3 regions of the Paludibacterium sp. B53371 genome follow, and region 1 is predicted to be linked to each of the others. Evidence: predicted binding sites of a transcription regulator. Region 1 holds the regulator's gene; each other region holds the start of a gene.
What was found. Region 1 encodes sigma-54, which starts transcription at its own class of promoters, with help from an activator protein. Its sites were predicted from a motif close to CTGGCACGCTTCATGCTT; they were not measured.
Positions count from the first base shown of each region.

Region 2: a site for sigma-54 is predicted at 2,351-2,368, ahead of glnA (type I glutamate--ammonia ligase). Genes of this name have one in related genera too.
Region 3: a site for sigma-54 is predicted at 3,730-3,747, ahead of JNO51_RS16895 (dicarboxylate/amino acid:cation symporter). Genes of this name have one in related genera too.

Region 1 covers NZ_CP069163.1:2,628,291-2,634,906, forward strand. Annotated here, with positions in the region: gene JNO51_RS12550 (HAD family hydrolase) at 1-116, shown strand, start outside; gene lptC (LPS export ABC transporter periplasmic protein LptC) at 113-679, shown strand; gene lptA (lipopolysaccharide transport periplasmic protein LptA) at 669-1,208, shown strand; gene lptB (LPS export ABC transporter ATP-binding protein) at 1,211-1,939, shown strand; gene JNO51_RS12570 (RNA polymerase factor sigma-54) at 1,946-3,373, shown strand; gene hpf (ribosome hibernation-promoting factor, HPF/YfiA family) at 3,443-3,757, shown strand; gene ptsN (PTS IIA-like nitrogen regulatory protein PtsN) at 3,858-4,319, shown strand; gene hprK (HPr(Ser) kinase/phosphatase) at 4,312-5,268, shown strand; gene rapZ (RNase adapter RapZ) at 5,249-6,094, shown strand; gene JNO51_RS12595 (flavin prenyltransferase UbiX) at 6,134-6,616, shown strand, end outside.
Region 2 covers NZ_CP069163.1:662,067-668,682, forward strand. Annotated here, with positions in the region: gene glnL (nitrogen regulation protein NR(II)) at 1-715, opposite strand, end outside; gene glnA (type I glutamate--ammonia ligase) at 868-2,286, opposite strand; gene JNO51_RS03200 (rhodanese-like domain-containing protein) at 2,570-3,022, shown strand; gene aroE (shikimate dehydrogenase) at 3,097-3,924, shown strand; gene mtgA (monofunctional biosynthetic peptidoglycan transglycosylase) at 3,927-4,613, shown strand; gene prmC (peptide chain release factor N(5)-glutamine methyltransferase) at 4,619-5,437, shown strand; gene JNO51_RS03220 (peptidylprolyl isomerase) at 5,490-5,975, opposite strand.
Region 3 covers NZ_CP069163.1:3,547,662-3,554,277, forward strand. Annotated here, with positions in the region: gene JNO51_RS16885 (sigma-54 dependent transcriptional regulator) at 1-267, opposite strand, end outside; gene JNO51_RS16890 (ATP-binding protein) at 260-2,137, opposite strand; gene JNO51_RS16895 (dicarboxylate/amino acid:cation symporter) at 2,254-3,540, opposite strand; gene JNO51_RS16900 (MaoC family dehydratase) at 3,876-4,331, opposite strand; gene JNO51_RS16905 (flavodoxin family protein) at 4,431-5,003, shown strand; gene JNO51_RS16910 (BLUF domain-containing protein) at 5,055-5,480, opposite strand; gene folE (GTP cyclohydrolase I) at 5,483-6,190, opposite strand; gene ggt (gamma-glutamyltransferase) at 6,342-6,616, shown strand, end outside.

The sequences.
Region 1 (6,616 bases):
ACGCCCACTACGTCACCGGCAATCGTGGCGGACGTGGGGCCGTACGCGAAACCTGCGAGCTGATCATGCAGGCCCAGGGCACGCTGGACGACCTGATCGCGGGCTATCTGTCATGAAGAGCGGGCATTGGACACGGTTGTTCCCCGTGGCGCTGGTCGCCCTCACCGCCCTGCTGACGATCTGGCTGGATCAGGTCTCCAAGCTGGGCAGCTTCGGCCATGATCTCGATCCGTCCCAGCCCGAATATGTTGCCGAGAAAATCGACGCGACACGCTTTGATGAGCAAGGGCGCGTCCTGCAGCACATGATTGCCGACAGACTGTGGCAGTACCCCAACCAGCGCGAGCTGTATTTCAATCAGGGCAACATCGCGCTGTTCAAGAATGGACAGCTGGATTACACGCTGATCGCCGACAACGGGCGTTACAATACCGAGTCGCGCGTCGCGTTCCTTGAGCATAAGGCGCATCTGCAGAAACCGGCGGTCGCGGGTCAGCCGCCGATGACGCTGGACAGCTCTGCCATGACCGTCGACACCGTCCGTCACTACGCCAGCTCACCGATGCCGACCACCGTTCACTATGGCAGCAGTGTCGCCAATTCGACGGGTTTCAATTACGACCAAAAGACCGGCATCGTGAACATGCTGTCTTATGCAAAGGCCACTTATGTTCAATAAATCCGCCCTGCTGCTGACACTCCTTGCCCTGGCCACCCCGCTGGCGTTCGCCGAAAAAGCCGACAGCGGCAAGCCGATCCAGATCAGCGCCGACCGCGCCACGCTCGACCAGATCAAGGGCATCACCGAATGGGATGGCGCGGTCGTGGTCATCCAGGGCACCATGCTGATGCATGCCGACCACCTGACGGTCACCCGTGACGCTCAGGGCAATCAGACCATGATCGCCACCGGCAAGCTGGTCACCTTCCGTCAGAAGGCGGATGATACGCCGGAAAAGAAAAATGTCTGGATCGACGGGCAGGCCAAGCGCATCGACTACAGCACGGTCACCCATACCGCCATCCTGACCACCAATGCCCGCGTCAAGAAGGGGGATGACCTGCTGATCGGCGACGTCATCGTCTACAACACCGAAACCCAGGTCTATCAGAGCCAGGGCGGCAGCGGCAATACCGCCAACAAGGGCCGGGTCACCGCCATCATCCAGCCACAAAAGAAAGACGCCAGCAGCGGCGCCGGAAAGTGATCATGACCGATAGCGTATTGACAGTGCAGCGCCTGAAAAAGCGCTACAAGAACCGCACGGTAGTCAAGGATGTCTCGCTGCAGATCAAGAGTGGCGAAGTCGTGGGTTTGCTGGGGCCGAATGGTGCCGGCAAGACCACCAGCTTTTACATGATCGTCGGTCTGGTCGGTGCCGATGACGGTGAAATCACCATCAACGAGCAGTCCATCACCCACATGCCGATCCACCGTCGGGCGCGGCTCGGGCTGGGCTATCTGCCGCAGGAAGCCTCGATCTTCCGCAAGATGACGGTCGACGAAAACATCCGCGCCATTCTGGAGATCACCGGCTTCAAGAAAGACGAACTGGAAAAAGAGCTCGACCTGCTGCTGGATGACCTGAACATCGCCCATCTGCGCAACAGCAATGCCCTGTCGCTGTCCGGCGGCGAGCGGCGCCGGGTGGAAATTGCCCGCGTGCTGGCCACGCGGCCACGCTTCATCCTGCTGGATGAACCCTTTGCCGGGGTCGATCCGATTGCCGTCATCGACATCCAGAAGATCATTTCCTTCCTCAAGGAACGCGGTATCGGCGTACTGATCACCGACCACAACGTGCGAGAAACACTGCGGATCTGCGACCGCGCCTACATCATCAGCGACGGTGCCGTGCTGGCTGCCGGCGAGCCGGAAACACTGGTCAACGACGAGCGGGTACGCAAAGTCTACCTGGGCGAGCATTTCCATCTGTAAACCATCATGAAGCAAAGCCTCCAGCTCAAAGTCTCCCAGCAGTTGACCCTGACGCCGCAATTGCAGCAGTCGATCAAGCTGCTGCAACTGTCGACGGTCGAACTGCAAGCCGAAGTCGAACGCTATCTGCTGGAAAACCCGCTGCTCGAGCGCGATGAAGACACCCCCGGCGAACCCGGCCTGCCGGAGCGCCCGATGGAAAGCAGCCACAGCGAAGAGGTCCCGAAGCAGCAGGAGCAGGACACGGCGAGCGAACCGGGCATGGAAGCGCTGCAGGACTGGGGCAGCGGCAGCGGGACCGGCAGTGGTGGCAGCTACGACGACGAATTCGACCCCTTTTACAACGTGCCCTGTCATCAGACCCTGCGCGAGCTGTTGCTGTCGCAGCTGGGAGAAATCGACCTGCCGCAGCGCGACCACGCCGTCGTGCAACTGCTGATTGAAGAACTGGATGACGATGGCTACCTGACCACGCCACTGGCCGAACTGGTGGCCAGTCTGCCCGAAGAGCTGGCCCTGGACGAAGATGAACTGGCCGTCGGCCTGCGCATGCTGCAGCAGTTCGACCCCCCCGGCGTCGGCGCCCGCTCACTGCCCGAATCCCTGCAACTGCAACTGGCCAGATTACCGGCCAGCACCCCCGGCAAATCCCTGGCCGGCGACATCATCGCGCAGCACCTGGCCCTGCTCGGCGCCCGTGACTACACCCGCCTGCGCAAGCTGCTGGGCACCAGCGACGATGCCCTGCGCGAAGCCCAGACCCTGATCGCCCGCCTCAACCCGCGTCCGGCCAGCGGCTTCGACGCGCGCGACACCCATTACGTCACCCCGGACGTCACCGTCAGAAAGCGTAAAGGCCGCTGGGTGGCCGAGCTCAACAGCAGCGCCGTCCCGCAATTGCGCGTCAACCAGATCTACGCCCGCATGCTGTCGGAAAACCGCCAGCAATCCGGCGATCTCGGCAGTCGTCTGCAAGAGGCACGGTGGCTGGTCAAGAACATTCAACAGCGATTTGACACTATCCTGAAAGTGTCGGAAGCTATAGTCGACAAGCAGCAAGCGTTCTTTGAACAAGGCGAAGTGGCCATGCGGCCGATGATCCTGCGCAATATCGCCGATGAGCTCGGGCTGCACGAATCCACCGTCTCCAGAGTCACCACCCAGAAATATCTGCTCTGTCCCCGGGGACTTTTCGAGCTGAAATATTTCTTCGGCAGTGCCCTGGAAACCGACAGTGGCGAAGAATGCTCCGCCACCGCCATCAAGGCACATATCCGCAGGCTGATCGAACAGGAGAACCCATCCAGGCCACTGTCAGACAGCGCCATTGCCGAACAGCTATCCAGCCAGGGAATTCAGGTTGCAAGACGTACCGTTGCCAAGTATCGTGAAGCCATGCAGATAGCGCCGGTCAATCAAAGAAAGGCTCTGTAATCCAACATCCGGCTGTACGGCCGACCCGACCGTGCAGTCATCATGGCAACAAAGTAAGGAGTAAGGGTTATGAACATCAAAGTGACTGGTCTTCACCTCGAGATCACCCCGTCGTTGCGCGACTATATTGATGAGAAGCTCGAGCGCATCAGCCGCCATGTCGACGACCTGATCGATGTCTCCGTTACCCTGTCCGTGGACAAACTGGTCCAGAAAGCCGAGGTCAACGTTCACCTGTCCGGCAAGGACATCCATGTCGAAGCCACCGAGGCCGACATGTACGCCGCCATCGACCTGCTGATGGACAAGCTGGACCGTCAGGTGCTGAAGTTCAAGGAAAAGCAGACCGAGCACCGCGGCGCCCACCCGGAAGCTTCGCTGTAAAGTGACATTCAGTACTGCCGGGAACCTTCGGGTTCCCGTTTTTGTTTGCCAGACTTTTTGACGAAGCCGGTCCGCCCGGCCTCCGATGCCGCCAAACGCTATGAAACAGATCGGTAAGATTCTTTCCCGCGAGCACATCCTGCTCGACCTCGACGTCAGCAGCAAGAAAAGGGTTTTCGAGCAGGTCGGTCTGCTGATGGAAAATACCTGCGGCATCGCCCGCAGCGAGGTGTTCGATTGTCTGTTTGCCCGAGAAAAACTCGGCTCCACCGGCCTGGGTCAGGGGGTTGCCATTCCCCACGGCCGAGCCCAGGGACTCAAGGAAGCCGCGGCCATCTTCATCCGCCTGAAAGCGCCGATTCCTTTCGATGCCCCGGACGGCAAACCGGTACAAAGCCTGTTCGTCCTGCTGGTACCGGAACAGGCCACCGACCTGCACCTGCAGGTCCTGTCCGAGCTGGCGCAACTCTTCTCCAGCCGCCCGTTGCGCGAAAAAATGCTCACCGCCCAAAGCGTGGACGAGCTCTACCAGATTCTTTCCGAGTGGTCGACCCATGCCTAGCATAACCGTGCGCAAGCTTTACCAGGAAAACCAGCAAAAGCTTAATCTCAGCTGGGTTGTCGGGACGGCGGGCGCCGACAACATTATCGGCATCGACGAACAGCGCCCTACGCTGGCGCTGGTCGGCCACCTGAATTTCATCCACCCCAACCGTGTCCAGGTACTGGGCCTCGCCGAGGTCGATTACCTGAACCGGCTGGAACAGTCGGCGGCCAAAACCGCCCTCGACCAACTGTTCCACAAGAGCATGTCAGTGGTCATGGTGGCCAATGGCCAGCCGGTACCGAAACTGCTGCGCGACTACTGCCACTCCCACAGCGTGCCGCTGATGTCCACCCCGCTGGAAAGCCCTTACCTGATGGATGTGCTGCGCATCTATCTGGCTCGCGCGCTGGCCGTCTCCACCGTACTGCATGGCGTCTTCCTCGACGTCCTGGAAATCGGCGTACTGATCATGGGCGACTCGGCCATGGGCAAGAGCGAACTGGCCCTGGACCTGATCTCGCGCGGCCACGGCCTGGTGGCCGACGATGCCGTCGAACTCTACCGGATCGGGCCGGAAACCCTGGAAGGACGCTGCCCGCCTCTGCTGCGCGACTTCCTGGAGGTACGCGGGCTGGGCATTCTGAACATCCGCACCATCTTCGGCGAAACCGCCGTACGACCGAAGAAAGTACTGAAACTGATCATCCACCTGGTCAAGGCCAACGATCAGGCCATGCAGGCCCTCGACCGGCTGAACATCCAGTCGGAAACACAGGACATTCTCGGCGTCACGGTGCGCAAGGTCGTCCTGCCGGTGGCGGCCGGCCGCAACCTCGCCGTTCTGGTCGAAGCCGCCGTCCGCAACTACATCCTGCAACTGCGCGGCATCGACAGCACGCGCGAATTCATCGAACGTCACACCAATTTCCTGAAGGATCAGGAACATGCAACTGATATTGATTAGCGGGCAATCCGGTTCGGGAAAATCCATTGCCCTGCGGGCGCTGGAAGACTCGGGTTTCTACTGCGTCGACAACCTGCCCGCCACCATGCTGAGCGAGGCCGTGTCGCTGTATCAGGATTACGGCTTCGAGCAGATCGGCATCAGCGTGGATGTCCGCTCCAGCCCCTCCCTCGGTGCGCTGCCCCATGAAATGCAGAAGCTGCGCGAACAAGGCGTCGATGTGCGCCTGCTGTTCCTTGAAGCGCAGGACGACACCCTGGTCAAACGCTTTTCCGAAACCCGCCGCCGCCACCCGCTGGCCGGCAACGGACTCCTGACCATCAACGAATGCATCCTGGCCGAGAAAGACATGCTGGGCAGCATCCAGGAACTCGGCGCCCGCTTCGACACCACCGACCTCGTTCCCAATGCCCTGCGCAGCTGGGTCAAGGACCTGGTGTCGGCAGACAGCAGCCGCCTGACCCTGGTACTGCAATCCTTCGGCTTCAAGCACGGCGTCCCGCTCGATCTGGACTTCGCCTTTGACGTGCGCTGCCTGCCCAACCCCTACTACAACCCGCAACTGCGGCCGCTGACCGGCAAGGATCAACCCGTCATCGACTTCTTCCTGCAAGAGCCCGCCGTCGCCGAAATGACCGAAGACATCCGCCGCATCATTGCCCGCTGGCTGCCCTGCTTCAACCAGGAAAGCCGCAGCTACCTGACCGTGGCCATCGGCTGTACCGGCGGCCAGCACCGCTCGGTCTACATTGCCGAGCAACTGGCGAAATGCTTCCCTGACCAGCAAATCATGCTTCGCCACCGCCAGTTACAATATGCCGACTAGGGCCGCCGCACGCGACCCGTTCACCGAACGAGCATCACCATGCGCCAGATTCAAACCATCGCCGTTGCCCTGACCGGCGCCTCGGGCCTGCCCTACGGCCTGCGCCTGATCGACTGCCTGATCGCCGCCGGCGTGCGGGTCTGGGTGCTCTACTCCCAGGCCGCCCAGGTCGTTGCCCAGCAAGAGCTGGGACTCACCCTGCCGGGCCGTCCGGCCGACGCCGAACAATGGTTCATCGAACAAAGCGGCGCCGAACCCGGCCAACTGAAAGTCTTCGGCCGCGAAGAATGGTTTGCCCCGGTGGCCTCGGGCACCAACCCGGCCGATGCCATGGTGGTCTGCCCGTGCTCGATGGGCACCCTGGCGGCCATCGCCCATGGCCTGTCGGACAACCTGATCGAGCGGGCCGCCGATGTCAGCCTCAAGGAGGGCCGCAAACTCATCCTGGTCCCGCGCGAGACCCCCTTCTCGGCCCTGCACCTGGAGAACATGCTCAAGCTGGCCCGCCTCGGCGCGGTCATC
Region 2 (6,616 bases), 1.7 Mb from region 1:
CCACCAGCATCGGCAGGCTGACATCGTAGTCGCGCTGCATGGTCAGGCCTTGTGGATACTCGGCCAGGGCGATGCTGCGCACGCGCTCCAGGACCTCGTGAATGTTGACCTCGCTGACAACATGGCGCCGATGCGGCGCCAGCATGCGGTCAACCAGAGATTGCAGCCGCAGGGCCTCTTCCTTGATGACTTCGGTGTATTCCTTCAGTTCTGGCCGGTCCTGCAGCTCGTGTTCCAGCAGTTGCGCCGCGCCGCGGATGCCGCCGAGCGGGTTCTTGATCTCGTGCGCCAGGTTGCGGATCAGCTCGCGGTTGGCCTGATGCTGCAGCAGACGCCGTTCTTCATTGACGATGCGCAGCTGCTGGTCGAGCGAGCGCAGCTCGATCAGCGCCAGTCCCTCTCCCTGATCGATTGGCGTCACCGACAGGGCCAGATGCAGAGGCTGGGCGCCTTGCGCCGTGACCAGCTCCAGGTCGTGTTCGATATAGCTGGCATTGTGGGCAAAGGCGGTGGCCAGTGCCTGCTGCAGTGCCTCACAGGGCAGGAACAGCTCGGCGAGGTGATGACGCATGAGTTCGCGCCGTCCCAGACCGAGCAGGTTTTCACTGGCCGGATTGGCAAACACCAATTCACCATCGCGGCGCACGATCAGCACCGGGGTGTCGAGTAGTTCGAGTCCGGCAAAGCCGGGCGGCGTGTTTTCTGTTCCGGTCATGACAGGCTCTTGTCAGCTTGGGGCACGAAATCCATTGGCATGATTCAGTATGCACTGTTTTGGTGCGCTCTGGCGGGGGCCCGGAAAAAAACCCGCTTCCCTCACGGGAGAGCGGGTTTTCCAGACCGCACCCCGGGCGCGGTTCGGCACAATTACAGGCTGTAGTACATCGAGAATTCAACCGGGTGCGTGGTCATGCGCGCCAGGTTGACTTCCTGCATCTTCAGCTCGATGTAGGCATCAATCCACTCGTTGCTGAATACGCCGCCGCGGGTCAGGAACTCGCGATCCTTGTCCAGGGCATCCAGCGCTTCGTCCAGCGAGGCGCAGACGGTCGGGATCAGCTTGTCTTCTTCCGGCGGCAGATCGTACAGGTTCTTGTCGGCCGGGTCGCCCGGGTGGATCTTGTTCTGGATGCCGTCCAGACCGGCCATCAGCAGTGCCGAGAACAGCAGGTACGGGTTGGCCAGCGGATCCGGGAAACGGGCTTCGATACGACGGGCCTTGGGGCTGGCCACGTGCGGAATGCGGATCGAGGCCGAGCGGTTCTTGGCCGAGTAGGCCAGCTTCACCGGGGCTTCGTAGTGCGGAACCAGACGCTTGTACGAGTTGGTGCCCGGGTTGGCGATGGCGTTCAGTGCCTTGGCGTGCTTGATGATGCCGCCGATGTAGTACAGGGCGGTATCGGACAGGCCGGCATAACCGTCACCGGCGAAGGTGTTCTGACCGTCTTTCCAGATCGACTGATGCACGTGCATGCCCGAGCCATTGTCGCCGACGATCGGCTTCGGCATGAAGGTGGCGGTCTTGCCGTAGCTGTGCGCCACGTTATGCACCACATATTTGAGGATCTGGGTCCAGTCGGCGCGCTGGGTCAGCGTGGAGAACTTGGTCCCGATTTCGTTCTGGCCGCCGGTGGCCACTTCGTGGTGGTGGACTTCGACCGGTACGCCCAGCTCTTCCAGCAGCAGCACCATGGCCGAACGGATGTCCTGAGCGGAGTCGACCGGCGGTACCGGGAAGTAGCCGCCCTTGATGCCCGGGCGGTGGCCGGTGTTGCCACCTTCGAACTGCTGGGCCGAGGCCCAGGCACCTTCTTCCGACTCGATCTTGACGAAGCAGCCGGACATGTCGGCACCCCAGGTGACCGAGTCGAAAATGAAGAATTCCGGTTCCGGGCCGAAGTAGGCGGTATCGCCAATGCCGGTGGCCTTCAGGTAGGCTTCGGCGCGCTTGGCGATGGAACGCGGACAGCGGTCATAGCCCTTGCCATCGGCCGGGTCGACCACGTCGCAGCTCATGATGACGGTGGCTTCGTCGAAGAACGGATCGATCTTGGCAGTGGCCGGATCGGCCATCAGCAGCATGTCGGAGGCCTGAATGCCCTTCCAGCCGGCGATCGACGAGCCGTCGAACGCATGGCCGCGTTCAAACCAGGCTTCAGCATCTTCGGTCAGGACATGTGCCGGAATGGATACGTGTTGTTCCTTGCCGCGCGTGTCGGTAAAGCGCAGGTCAACAAACTTCACGTCGTTTTCCTGGATCAGTTTCACTACGTCTGCTACCGCCATGTTGATCTCCTAAATTGGGCTACTTGCTTCAAGGTGATGCCTGAAATGGTTGCTGGACACTGTCTAGCATGAAGCGTGCCAACCCTTTTCCGGACGGTAAATCCTTGTAGGGCGTGCTGGATACGCGTACGTCATGATACTGGCCGACCCATTTTAGTGCTGTCCCCGATTTTATGCACCAAAATGATGCATATCCGGCCCGAGTGAACAGGCATTGCCTTGTCTGCGCCTGCAACGGATAATCAAGACGTCATATTTTTGACCGCTGAGCGGGGAGTCTGTGATGGATCAGGTTCAGACAATTTTGCAACAGGCCGCCGGGCGAGCCGCCGCCATGGGGGCGCCGTATCAGGGGGCGCTGCTGCCGGAGGAAGCCTGGTACCTGATGCAGCACTTGCCGGGTGCGGTGTTGGTGGATGTGCGCAGTGCTGCCGAGTGGCAGTTTGTCGGCATGGTGCCGAATGCCGTCTGTGTCGAGTGGCGCAGTTATCCCGGCATGCAGCTCAACGGCCAGTTTCTCGCCCAGTTGCAGGCCCGTGTCGCACCGGAGGCGACGGTGATGCTGATGTGCCGCAGCGGTGCGCGCTCGGATGAGGCCGCACGTGTGGTGCAGGGGACCGGGTTCGCCGCGGTCTATAACGTGCTGGAAGGCTTTGAGGGGGATAAGGATGGCATGAGCCAGCGTGGCCACCTCAATGGCTGGAAAAAGCATGGCTTGCCCTGGGTACAGGGTTGAATGTGTTGATGCATGAGGCTGTCGCGGCTAAAGTAGCGGACAACCGCAGTAAACGGATTTCCAGAAAGCAGATCATGACCGAACGTTACGCCGTCATCGGTAACCCCGTAGACCATAGCCAGTCGCCTTTCATTCATGCCGAATTCGCCCGGGCCGAAAACCGGTCGATACGCTATGAGCGCTTGCAGGCTGCCACCGACCGTTTTGCCGATGTGGTCGCTGCCTTCGTCAAAACCGGGGGCTGTGGTCTGAATGTGACCTTGCCGTTCAAGGGGGACGCCTATCGTCTGGCGACCGAGCTGTCCGAGCGTGCGCGTGCCGCCGAGGCTGTCAACACCCTGACCTTCCGCGACGGCAAGGTGTTCGGCGACAACACCGATGGCGTGGGGCTGGTGCGGGACATCGTGGAAAACCTGGATTTCCCCATCGCAGGCAAGCGCGTGCTGATTCTTGGTGCCGGTGGTGCCGTGCGCGGCGTGCTCGGGCCTGTCCTGCAGGAAAAACCGGCCTCGGTCACCATTGCCAATCGTACCCTGATCAAGGCCGAGGCACTGGTGCACCATTTCGAGGCGCTCGGTCTGGGGCGCTGTGCCGCCTCCGCCTATGAGCAACTGGCCGGGCAGCATTTCGACATTGTGATCAATGGCACCTCCACCAGCCTGCACAACGAGCTGCCGCCGATCCCGCACGGTATTTTCACCACCCGCTCGCTGGCCTATGACATGGTATACAGCAGTGGTCTGACGCTGTTCCTGCAGCGCGCCCAGTCGGAAAATGCCGGCATGCTGGCCGATGGCCTGGGCATGCTGGTCGAGCAGGCCGCGGAATCCTTCCATATCTGGCATGGCGTCAAGCCGGAAACGCGCAAGGTGACGAATATGCTGCGCGAATTGCTGGCCTGACGATGCGCTGGTTCAGCAAGCTGCTGGCGGTCCTGGTGACCGCCTTTGCCTTATATAACCTGTGGATCTTCGGCCATATCGTTTACTGGCGCAGCCATAACCCGTCGGCCAGCGCCTTCATGAACGAGCAGCTGGCCAAGCTGCAGGAAGACGATCCCGAGGCCGAGCTGCGTCAGCAGTGGGTGGCCTACGAACAGATCTCGCCCAACCTCAAACGTGCCCTGATTGCCGCGGAAGACGCCAATTTTGTCGATCACGTCGGTTTCGACTGGGATGGCATCGAAACGGCCTTCGAGAAAAACCTGAAAAAGGGGCGTATTGTGGCCGGTGGCTCGACCATTAGCCAGCAACTGGCGAAGAATCTGTTTCTCTCCGACAAGCGCACGCCCTGGCGCAAGGCCGAGGAGGCGCTGATCACGGTGATGCTGGAGGCCGTGATGGACAAGCGCCGTATCTTCGAGATCTACCTGAATGTGATTGAATGGGGCAATGGCGTGTTTGGTGCCCAGGCGGCTGCGCGCTATTACTTCCATACTTCGGCGGCACGGCTCAGCGCTGGCCAGGCCGCCAAGCTGGCGGCCATGGTACCCAACCCGCGTTACTACGACGAGCACCGCAATGCGCCCGGACTGGGGCGCAAGACGCGCATTATTCTGCGGCGCATGCCGTACGCCGATCTGCCGGAATGACCCTGATGACGCCTACCATTGCTTCGGCGCTGCGCGCTTTTGCGCTGCCGCGCCTTGAGTCCCGTCTGTTGTTGATGCATGTCGTGCCGGATCTGACCCATGCCCGCATCGTCGCTTATCCGGAGCATGAGCTGCAGTCGGGCGTCTATGCGGCATTCTGCCGGCTGGCGCAGCGGCGTGTGGACGGGGAGCCGCTGGCCTATCTGCTGGGGCAGCGCGAGTTTTACGGTCGACCTTTTGCGGTTTCGCCGTCCGTGCTGATCCCGCGTCCGGAAACCGAACATCTGGTGGAGGCAGCGCTGGCGCGTCAGGGGCGCGGCCCGGCGCAGGTGCTGGATCTTGGCTGTGGCAGCGGCGCGATTGCCGTGACCCTGGCTCTGGAGGCCCCGCAATGGCAGGTGACGGCGGTAGATCTGTCGCCGGACGCCCTGGCGGTGGCACGGGGAAATGCCGAGCGCCTGCAGGCGACGGTCCGTTTTCATCAGGGCTCCTGGTTTGAGCCGCTGGCGTCGTCAGCGTGTTTTGACTTGATCGTGTCCAATCCGCCCTATATTGCGGCACAGGATCATCACCTGGGCGAGGGCGATGTGCGCTTCGAGCCGCGTATGGCGCTGACGGATGGTGCCGATGGACTGTCTTGTCTGCGCGCCATTGCTGCCGGGGCTCCCTCCCGCCTGCAGCCGGGGGGATGGCTGATGGTCGAGCATGGCTATGATCAGGGCGAGGCGGTCAGGGCCCTGTTTCTTGCGCAGGGGCTGCAGCAGGTTGAAACCTTGCCGGATCTGGCCGGCCTGGACCGGGTTACCCTCGGTCGTCGCTGCTGAAACAAAAAACCCGCCGTTAGGCGGGTTTTTTTACGTCGACGGCCTGTGCGGCTTAGTGCTCGTGGTGATGACCGTGCGCGCCATGGGCGTGGCCATGACCGATTTCGTCTTCGGTGGCCGGGCGGACTTCAACCACCTTGGCGGCGAAGCGAATGGTCATGCCGGCCAGCGGGTGGTTGGCATCTACCACGGCCTTGCCGTCAGCGATGTCGGTGACACGGAACAGCAGGATTTCGCCGCTTTCCGGATCATCGGCTTCGAACATCATGCCGACTTCGACGTCGGTCGGGAACACGTCGAGGGCTTCGACGCGGATCAATTCTTCTTCCGGTTCGCCGAAGGCATCATCCGGCGCCAGCTTCACATCAACCGATTCGCCGACGTCCTTGCCATGCAGCGCTTCCTCAACCAGCGGGAAAATACCGTCATAGCCACCGTGCAGATAGCTGATCGGCTCTTCGGTCTTGTCGAGCAGGTTGTTGTCGGCGTCGAACATCTCGTAATGGATGGTCACGACAGTATTTTTGGCGATTTGCATGAAAGTGATCCGTGCAGGAGGTAAAAAGGCTTGACGGTGAGATGGCGGTCATCGGCCGACAAGATAGTGGCGCAAGTGTAGCGCGTTTGTCGGCATTGTAAACCATTCGGTGCGGGAAGCCGAATGACGTGCCGATTCTGACTTTATTGATTGGTTTCATTCCACCCGGAAGAGGGCAACACCAAGTTTGATTTCTGTCCGCCAGCGAATCCATCGTGAGCTTATTAGAAGGCGCTCACCCTTGCGGTGTCGCCTGATGGCAACACTTTGCGTGGATCGCGCTTTTCCAAAATACCACCGGCTATCGGGTGGGTTTTATGCCGAGGAAAAGGATTTACGCATATTTGGTCTTGGCATTCTCGTGAATTTGTAGCACAATAACAACAAAATCTGTTCGTAATTGCGCACGTCGGCGGTTCGAAAACGTTACGAAGGACCTCGTGTCCTCCGTTTTGACTGTATTGTTGCTTTGCAATAAACTTTAGTCGCATTCGTTGTATTTTTGGACGTATTGCACTCTATGCAGTCTTTTTTTTCGTGCTACAATTTGCGCACTGAAGGATTTTCAGCCGTTCCCATCGTTTAGATGGCTGCGATTAAACTGACGTCTTGTTCAACTTATCTTCAAAGGTAAAGAAAAA
Region 3 (6,616 bases), 920 kb from region 1:
ACTGATATCACCGTGACCGGTGATCAGGATCACCGGCAGCTCTGCATCCCGCTGACGCAGCTTTTTCAGCAGCGCCATGCCATCGGTACCCGGCAGGCGAATATCACTCACCACCACCCCGGCAAAGCCCGAGCCGATCTGTTGCAGCGCTTCCTCCGCGCTGGCCGCCCCCTGTACCGGGATGCCCTCCAGCTCGAAAGCCTGCATGCATCCCAGCAGCACGCTGGGATCGTCTTCGACGATGAATACCGACAAGCTGTCAGTCATGGTGTGATTCTCCGGTCAATGCTGGCAGCAGCAGCGTAAAGATCGCCCCGCCCTGCGGATGATTGGCGGCCGACAGACTGCCGCCGGCTTCGGCCAGGATGCTGGCCGACAGGGTCAGACCCAGTCCCAGGCCGACCCCGGCTGGTTTGGTGGTATAGAACGGCTCGAACAGGTGTTGCAGGCTCTTGGCCGAAAAACCGTGGCCGTTGTCGTGCAGCGTCAGTTCGACGCGCTGATCCAGCCGTCGGCTGCGGATGATGATGCGGGCACCCGGCATGTCTTGCAGTGCATCGAGCGAGTTGGTCAGCAGATTCACCAGTACCTGCTCCAGCCGGTTGGGGTCACAATCCGCGACCAGATCGGGCGTTTCCTCGCGGATCACCTCGACGGCCCCGTGGCGCAGGCGCTGGTCGATCAGGAACAGCGCATTATCGAGCGTACGCGTCAATGCCGCCTGGCCGCCGCTGGCCTGGGATTTGTGGGCGAAAGAGCGCAGTGCGCCGGTAATCTTGCCCATGCGTTCAACCAGCTGGCCGATGGTTTCCAGATTGCCGCTGGCGGTCGGCAAGTTGCCGCGCGCCAGATACTTGATGGTGTTGGCCGACAGGGTCGACAGGGCTGCCAGAGGCTGATTGAGTTCATGGGCGATTTGCGCCGACAGCTGGCCGACCACGGCCATCTTGCCGGCCTGAATCAGCTCGGCCTGGGTTTGACGCAAGTGAGTCTCGGCACGCGCCCGCTCGGTGACCTCGGCCTGCAGCTGCTGATTGGCCGACAGCAGATCGGCGGTGCGCTCCTCGACCTTCTGCTCCAGCTGCCGGTAGGCACGCTGCAGGGCCTCGCGTGCTGCCAGTTTGTCGCGCAGGCGCCGGCGGCGCTCGTTGAGCAGCACCAGCCCGGTCAACAGCAGGATGGACAGCACGGCCGCCAGGCTGGCGCGGCTGTAAGCCAGGCTGTAGGCGGGGGCGAGGCTTTCCAGCACCGACAGTTGCCAGTTGCTGCCTGCCAGTGGGCGCGTTTGTTCCAGATAGCGGTGCAAGGGCGAATCGGCCACCCCGGATGGCGCCATCCAGCGTACGACGCGGGCGTCGCTGGATTGCTGATGCAGTAAGTCGATCTTCAGCGGTCGCAACTTCAGACGGTTGTATTGGCGCGTTTCGTCCAGCCGTTGCTGGTCTTGTGGCGGCAAGGTGCCGAGGGAGGCGAATTTCCACTCCGGCCGCGAGGCCAGAATCACCACGCGGTTGGCGTCGGCCACCCATACCAGCGCCTTGTTCTGGCTCCAGGTGTGCTCCAGCCGGGACAGACTGATTTTGACGACCGCCACGCCGATGGCCTGTCCGTTATCATCCAGCGCCTGCGACAAGTAATAGCCCGGCTCGCTGCGCGTGGTGCCGATGCCGAAGAAGCGGCTGCTCTTGCCGATGATGGCTTCTTTGAAATACGGGCGGAAAGCGTCGTTTTCGCCGAGGAAGCTGTCAGGTTGCTGCCAGTTGCTGGTGGCGATGACCTGACCCTGATTGTCCATGATGTAGATGGCGGTGGCGCTGGTGCGCTCGGTCAGGTGTTCCAGATAACGATTGACCTGCTTCTGCAGGATCAGGTCCCGGGGGGCATGCAGCAGGCCGACGACCGCCGGCGACAAGCCCAATACCCCGGGCAGCCGGGCAAAACGCTCCACCTCACTGTCCAGCGTCGCGCTGTACAGATCCAGCCGCTGGTTGGCGCTGTTTTCCAGTTCCGCCAGCGAGGACGACAGACTGGCATTGAAGGCCCAGCAGGCAAAGCCGGCCACGATCAGGGCAATCAGCGCCAGATAGAGCAGGGTGCCTGACAGTGAGCGGTGTTTGGCCATAAGGTGTAATAGCAAGAGAGGGTTACCATCCCGGCGAGAATAGTCAGAATGCCCTGTGCTGGCAAACCGCCTGATCAAGCTTTGCCATGAAAAAAGGCCGCCAGCTGGCGGCCTCATTTTCGGTTTCAAGCTCAGGCTTCCTGGCTGACCAGTTGCACCACCGGTTCGGCGATGAGGCCATCCTGCTGCTCGGCCTGGGGCGCGCCCAGCATGTTCTCCATCTTGGCGACCGTGGCGGTGGCAATCGAGTTGGCCATCACATTGGTCGCGGTACGGAACATGTCGAGGAACTGGTCAATGCCAAGGATCAGCAGAATCCCGGCTTCCGGCAGATGGAACATCGGCAGCACAGCGGCGACCACCACCAGCGAGGCCCGCGGCACACCGGCGATCCCCTTGCTGGTAACCATCAGCACCAGCAGCATGGTCAGCTGGCTGCCCAGCGACATTGGCACGTTATAGACCTGGGAGATGAACAGGGCGGCGAAGGAGGCATACATCACCGAGGCGGCCAGGTTGAAGGAGTAGCCCAGCGGCAGTACAAAGCCGGAAATGCGGCTGTCGACCCCGAAGGCATCCAGTTGTTCCAGCACCTTGGGGAAGGCGGCTTCCGAGCTGGCCGTGGCGAAGCCCAGCATCATCGGGGCGCGAATCTTCTTCATCAGCACCATGACATCACGGCCGAGGTACAGATAGCCAATGGCCAGCAGGAAGGCCCACAGCGTGGCGATGGCGACCAGGAAAGCGCCGAGGAAACGGGCATAGATCATCAGGATGCCCAGACCCTGGGTGGTGATGGTGGCAGCAACGGCACCGAACACGCCCAGCGGGGCAAAGGCCATCACAATGCCGGTCAGCTTGAGCATGGTGTGTGCCACATCATCCAGCATATTGCGCAGCGTGGTCGGGAAGCGGTTTTTCAACTGCGCCATCGAAATACCGAAGAACAGCGAGAACACCACAATCTGCAGCATCTCGTTATTGGTCATGGCCTCAAAGAAGCTCTTCGGGAACATGTGCGAAATGAAGTCATGCAGATTCAGCGCGCTGGTTTTCAGGCCGGCACTGCCGGTCGGCATCGGCAGGTTATAGCCGACACCCGGTTGCAGTACGTTGGCGTAGAACATGCCGATCAGCAGCGAGACCAGCGAAGCCAGGATGAACCAGACCATCGCCTTGCCGCCAACGCGGCCGACCGATTTGGTGTCGGAGCTGGCAATCCCGACCACCAGCGTCGAGAACACCAGCGGCCCGATGATCATCTTGATCATGCGCAGGAAAACGTCGGTGAGGATGGACAAGTTGCTGGCCACATTCTTGGCCGCCTCAGCCGTCAGCGAGTTGTGACACAGGAAGCCGACAACGATACCAAGGATCAGCGCGATGCCGACCCAAAGGGTGATTTTGTTCGATTTCATACAATCTCCGGTTCAAAAAGCCGGCACGCGCTAACGGTGTCGATCCCTGATCCGTCATGGCGTAGCCCTGTCCTCCGGTCAGCCTCCCGCGAGAGGCGCCATCAGGTTGTGTGTGTGTGCACGATGCGGCGGCGTCTTGTCTGCCGCGAACGGCTCGTGGCCGTTTGTTGTCATCGCCCGGCTACTGATTAGCACATCGCGTGCCAGCATCATGGCGGAGGAAGTGGTTTTTAACTTGTTGATTTGTATGAATATAAAACCAGGCGGCTGGCGCGGCGTTTGGATTTCCGTACCAGCCAGGGGGAATGACGTTCGGAAATCCGAACGTCATTGGGTCAAGACGGACGAATCGGCACGGACAAGCGAGAGGTCATGCTCTGTACCAGCGCGCCATCCTGGTTGCGGGTTTCGCTTTTCAGGGTAACCAGACCGCGCTCGGGGCGCGAAGGGGAAGTCTTGATGTCGATCACCTCGCTGGTGACCTGTAGACGGTCGCCGGGCCGGGTCGGGCGCGGCCAGCGCAGTTCGGCGCCCGCCCCCACCAGCCCGCCGGCAACCGGCAGGCCGCTGCCCACCAGCAAACGCATGGTGACCGCCGCGGTATGCCAGCCACTGGCCGCCAGTCCGGCGAACAGGGTGTTGCGCGCGGCGTCCTCATCCAGATGGAAGGGCTGCGGGTCGAATTGGGCGGCAAAGGCCTTGATGTCGGCCATCGTCATCTCGTGGGAGGCACTGACAAAGGTCTGGCCCAGCGTGAAATCCTGCAGATACATCGTTTCAGTCTTCGCCATGGCGGAATTCCGGGGCATGTCAACGGATGGTCTATAAACAGACAACCGGTGCCGGAAGGCATCCTGATCGTCTTCCACAACAACAGGGAGTTTGCAGCCATGACAACCATCGCCATTGTCTACTTCAGCGGTTACGGCCACACCGCCAAACAAGCCGAGGCCGTCCGCGACGGCGCGGCAGGCGTTGCCGGCACCCAGGTGGTGATGTATCGCATTGATGCTGACGGCAATTTGCCGGATGGTACCTTCGACGCCCTGGCAGGGGCCGATGCCATCCTCTATGGGTCGCCGACCTATATGGGCGGTCCGGCCTGGCAATTCAAGAAATTTGCCGATGCCTCATCCAAGGCGTGGTTTGTGCAGGCCTGGAAAGACAAGCTGGCTGCCGGCTTTACCACCTCGGCCTCCGTCAACGGCGACAAGGGTGCCACCATTCAATACCTGTTTACCCTGTCACAGCAGCATTCGCAGATCTGGGTCGGCACCGGCCTGATGCCGTCCAATACCAAGGCGCATGGTCCGGCAGACGTCAACTGGACCGCCGGCTTTGCCGGTGCGCTGGCCATTGCGCCATCCGATGCCTCGCCGGACGAGGCGCCGCGTGCCGGCGATCTGGAAACAGCCCGCCTGCTGGGCAAGCGGGTCGCCGAGCTGGCTGCCCGTCTGGCCTGATGCATTGTGCGGCTGACCGGTCCGGCGGTTTCTTGTCGGACCGGCGCTGTATCAGCCCCGCGTGCCGAGTGCGCCGGCCTCGGCCAGGGCTTCCAGCAACCGGGCCGTGCTTTCGCCGCTGACCGAGTACGGGTCGAGTTGCGGGCTGTCGGAGAAGCGCAGCAGCAGCGACATGTTCAGCTTGTCCAGCGCCACCCGGGCCATGGCCCAGTTGGCGTAACGCCGTTCGGCAATCTCTTCGTACTGCAGCAGCGTGACGTTCTGGTGGCGGGGATCCTTGGCCAGCAGCTGGAACAGACGGTTGACCTCGGTACGGCCACCCTCCAGCACCTGCACGAAAGTCTTCTGGCTGTAGCACAGCAGTCCGGTGATGCCGTTGGCCGGATTGTGTACCTGAGCCTGCGACAGAATGGCCTCGATCAGCTTGGCCGAAATGGTTTCTGCGGTCTGACTGGCGTAGATCAAACGAACCAACATGATTATCCCCTGTGGATCAAAGACAGGAATTCACGACGCAAATTGGCATCGCGCAGGAAAGAGCCGCGCATCACGCTATTGGTCATCTTGGACTGATCGTCCTTGACCCCGCGCCAGTGCATGCAGAAGTGGTCGGCTTCCATGACGATGGCCAGGCCATCCGGCTGCAGTTTGTTCATCAGCAGGTCTGCCATGTGGGAAACGGCTTCTTCCTGAATCTGCGGCCGGGTCATGACCCAGTCGATCAGCCGGGCGTATTTCGACAGCCCGATCAGGTTGGAGTGCTCGTTTGGCATCACGCCGACCCATACCTTGCCCATGATCGGGCACAGGTGGTGCGAGCAGGCGCTGCGCACCATGATCGGCCCGACGATCATCAGTTCGTTGAGCTGTTCGACATTGGGAAATTCGGTCGAGGGCGGCATCGGCACATAGCGCCCCCTGAAGACTTCGCGTACGAACATCTTGGCCACCCGCTTGGCGGTTTCCTGCGTGTTGTGATCGTTCTCGGTGTCGATCACCAGGCTTTGCAGAACCTGCTGCATGTGCTGCTGCACTTCGGCCTGCAGTTGATCGAGTTCGCCTTCCTCAATGAAGTCGGCGATGTTGTCGTTGGCATGGAAACGCTTGCCGGCGGCGACCAGGCGGCTGCGGATGCGCACCGATGCCGGATGGCTGGCAAGGCTGTTTTCTTGATCAGATTTGCTCATGAATGGAAGACCTGTTCTGAATCACGATGAGGCTGGCGGGAGTTGTCATCAGGCCGTCGGAGGGCACCGTCGGCACTGAACCAGCCTGTCGTGCTAATAATGAAAACATGTTTACTGCATATTGCATAAAAGTTGAGGGGAAGTATACGCGATGAAAGCGTTGATTGGTGGCATTGCCAGAAAATTCAAACACTTGCTGGCAGTAGGGTTTTGGGCGCTCAGCAGCCTGCAGGGCGCCATGGCCGGCCCCGCCGCCCCCGAAGCAGCGACCGGGTATACCGAGCGGTCCGCCGTCACCCGGCCGCACCAGATGATCGTCACGGCCACGCCGCTGTCGAGTGCGGCGGGCATGGCCATGCTGCGGCGTGGCGGCAGTGCGCTGGATGCCGCTATTGCCGCCCAGGCCATGCTCGGCCTGACCGAGCC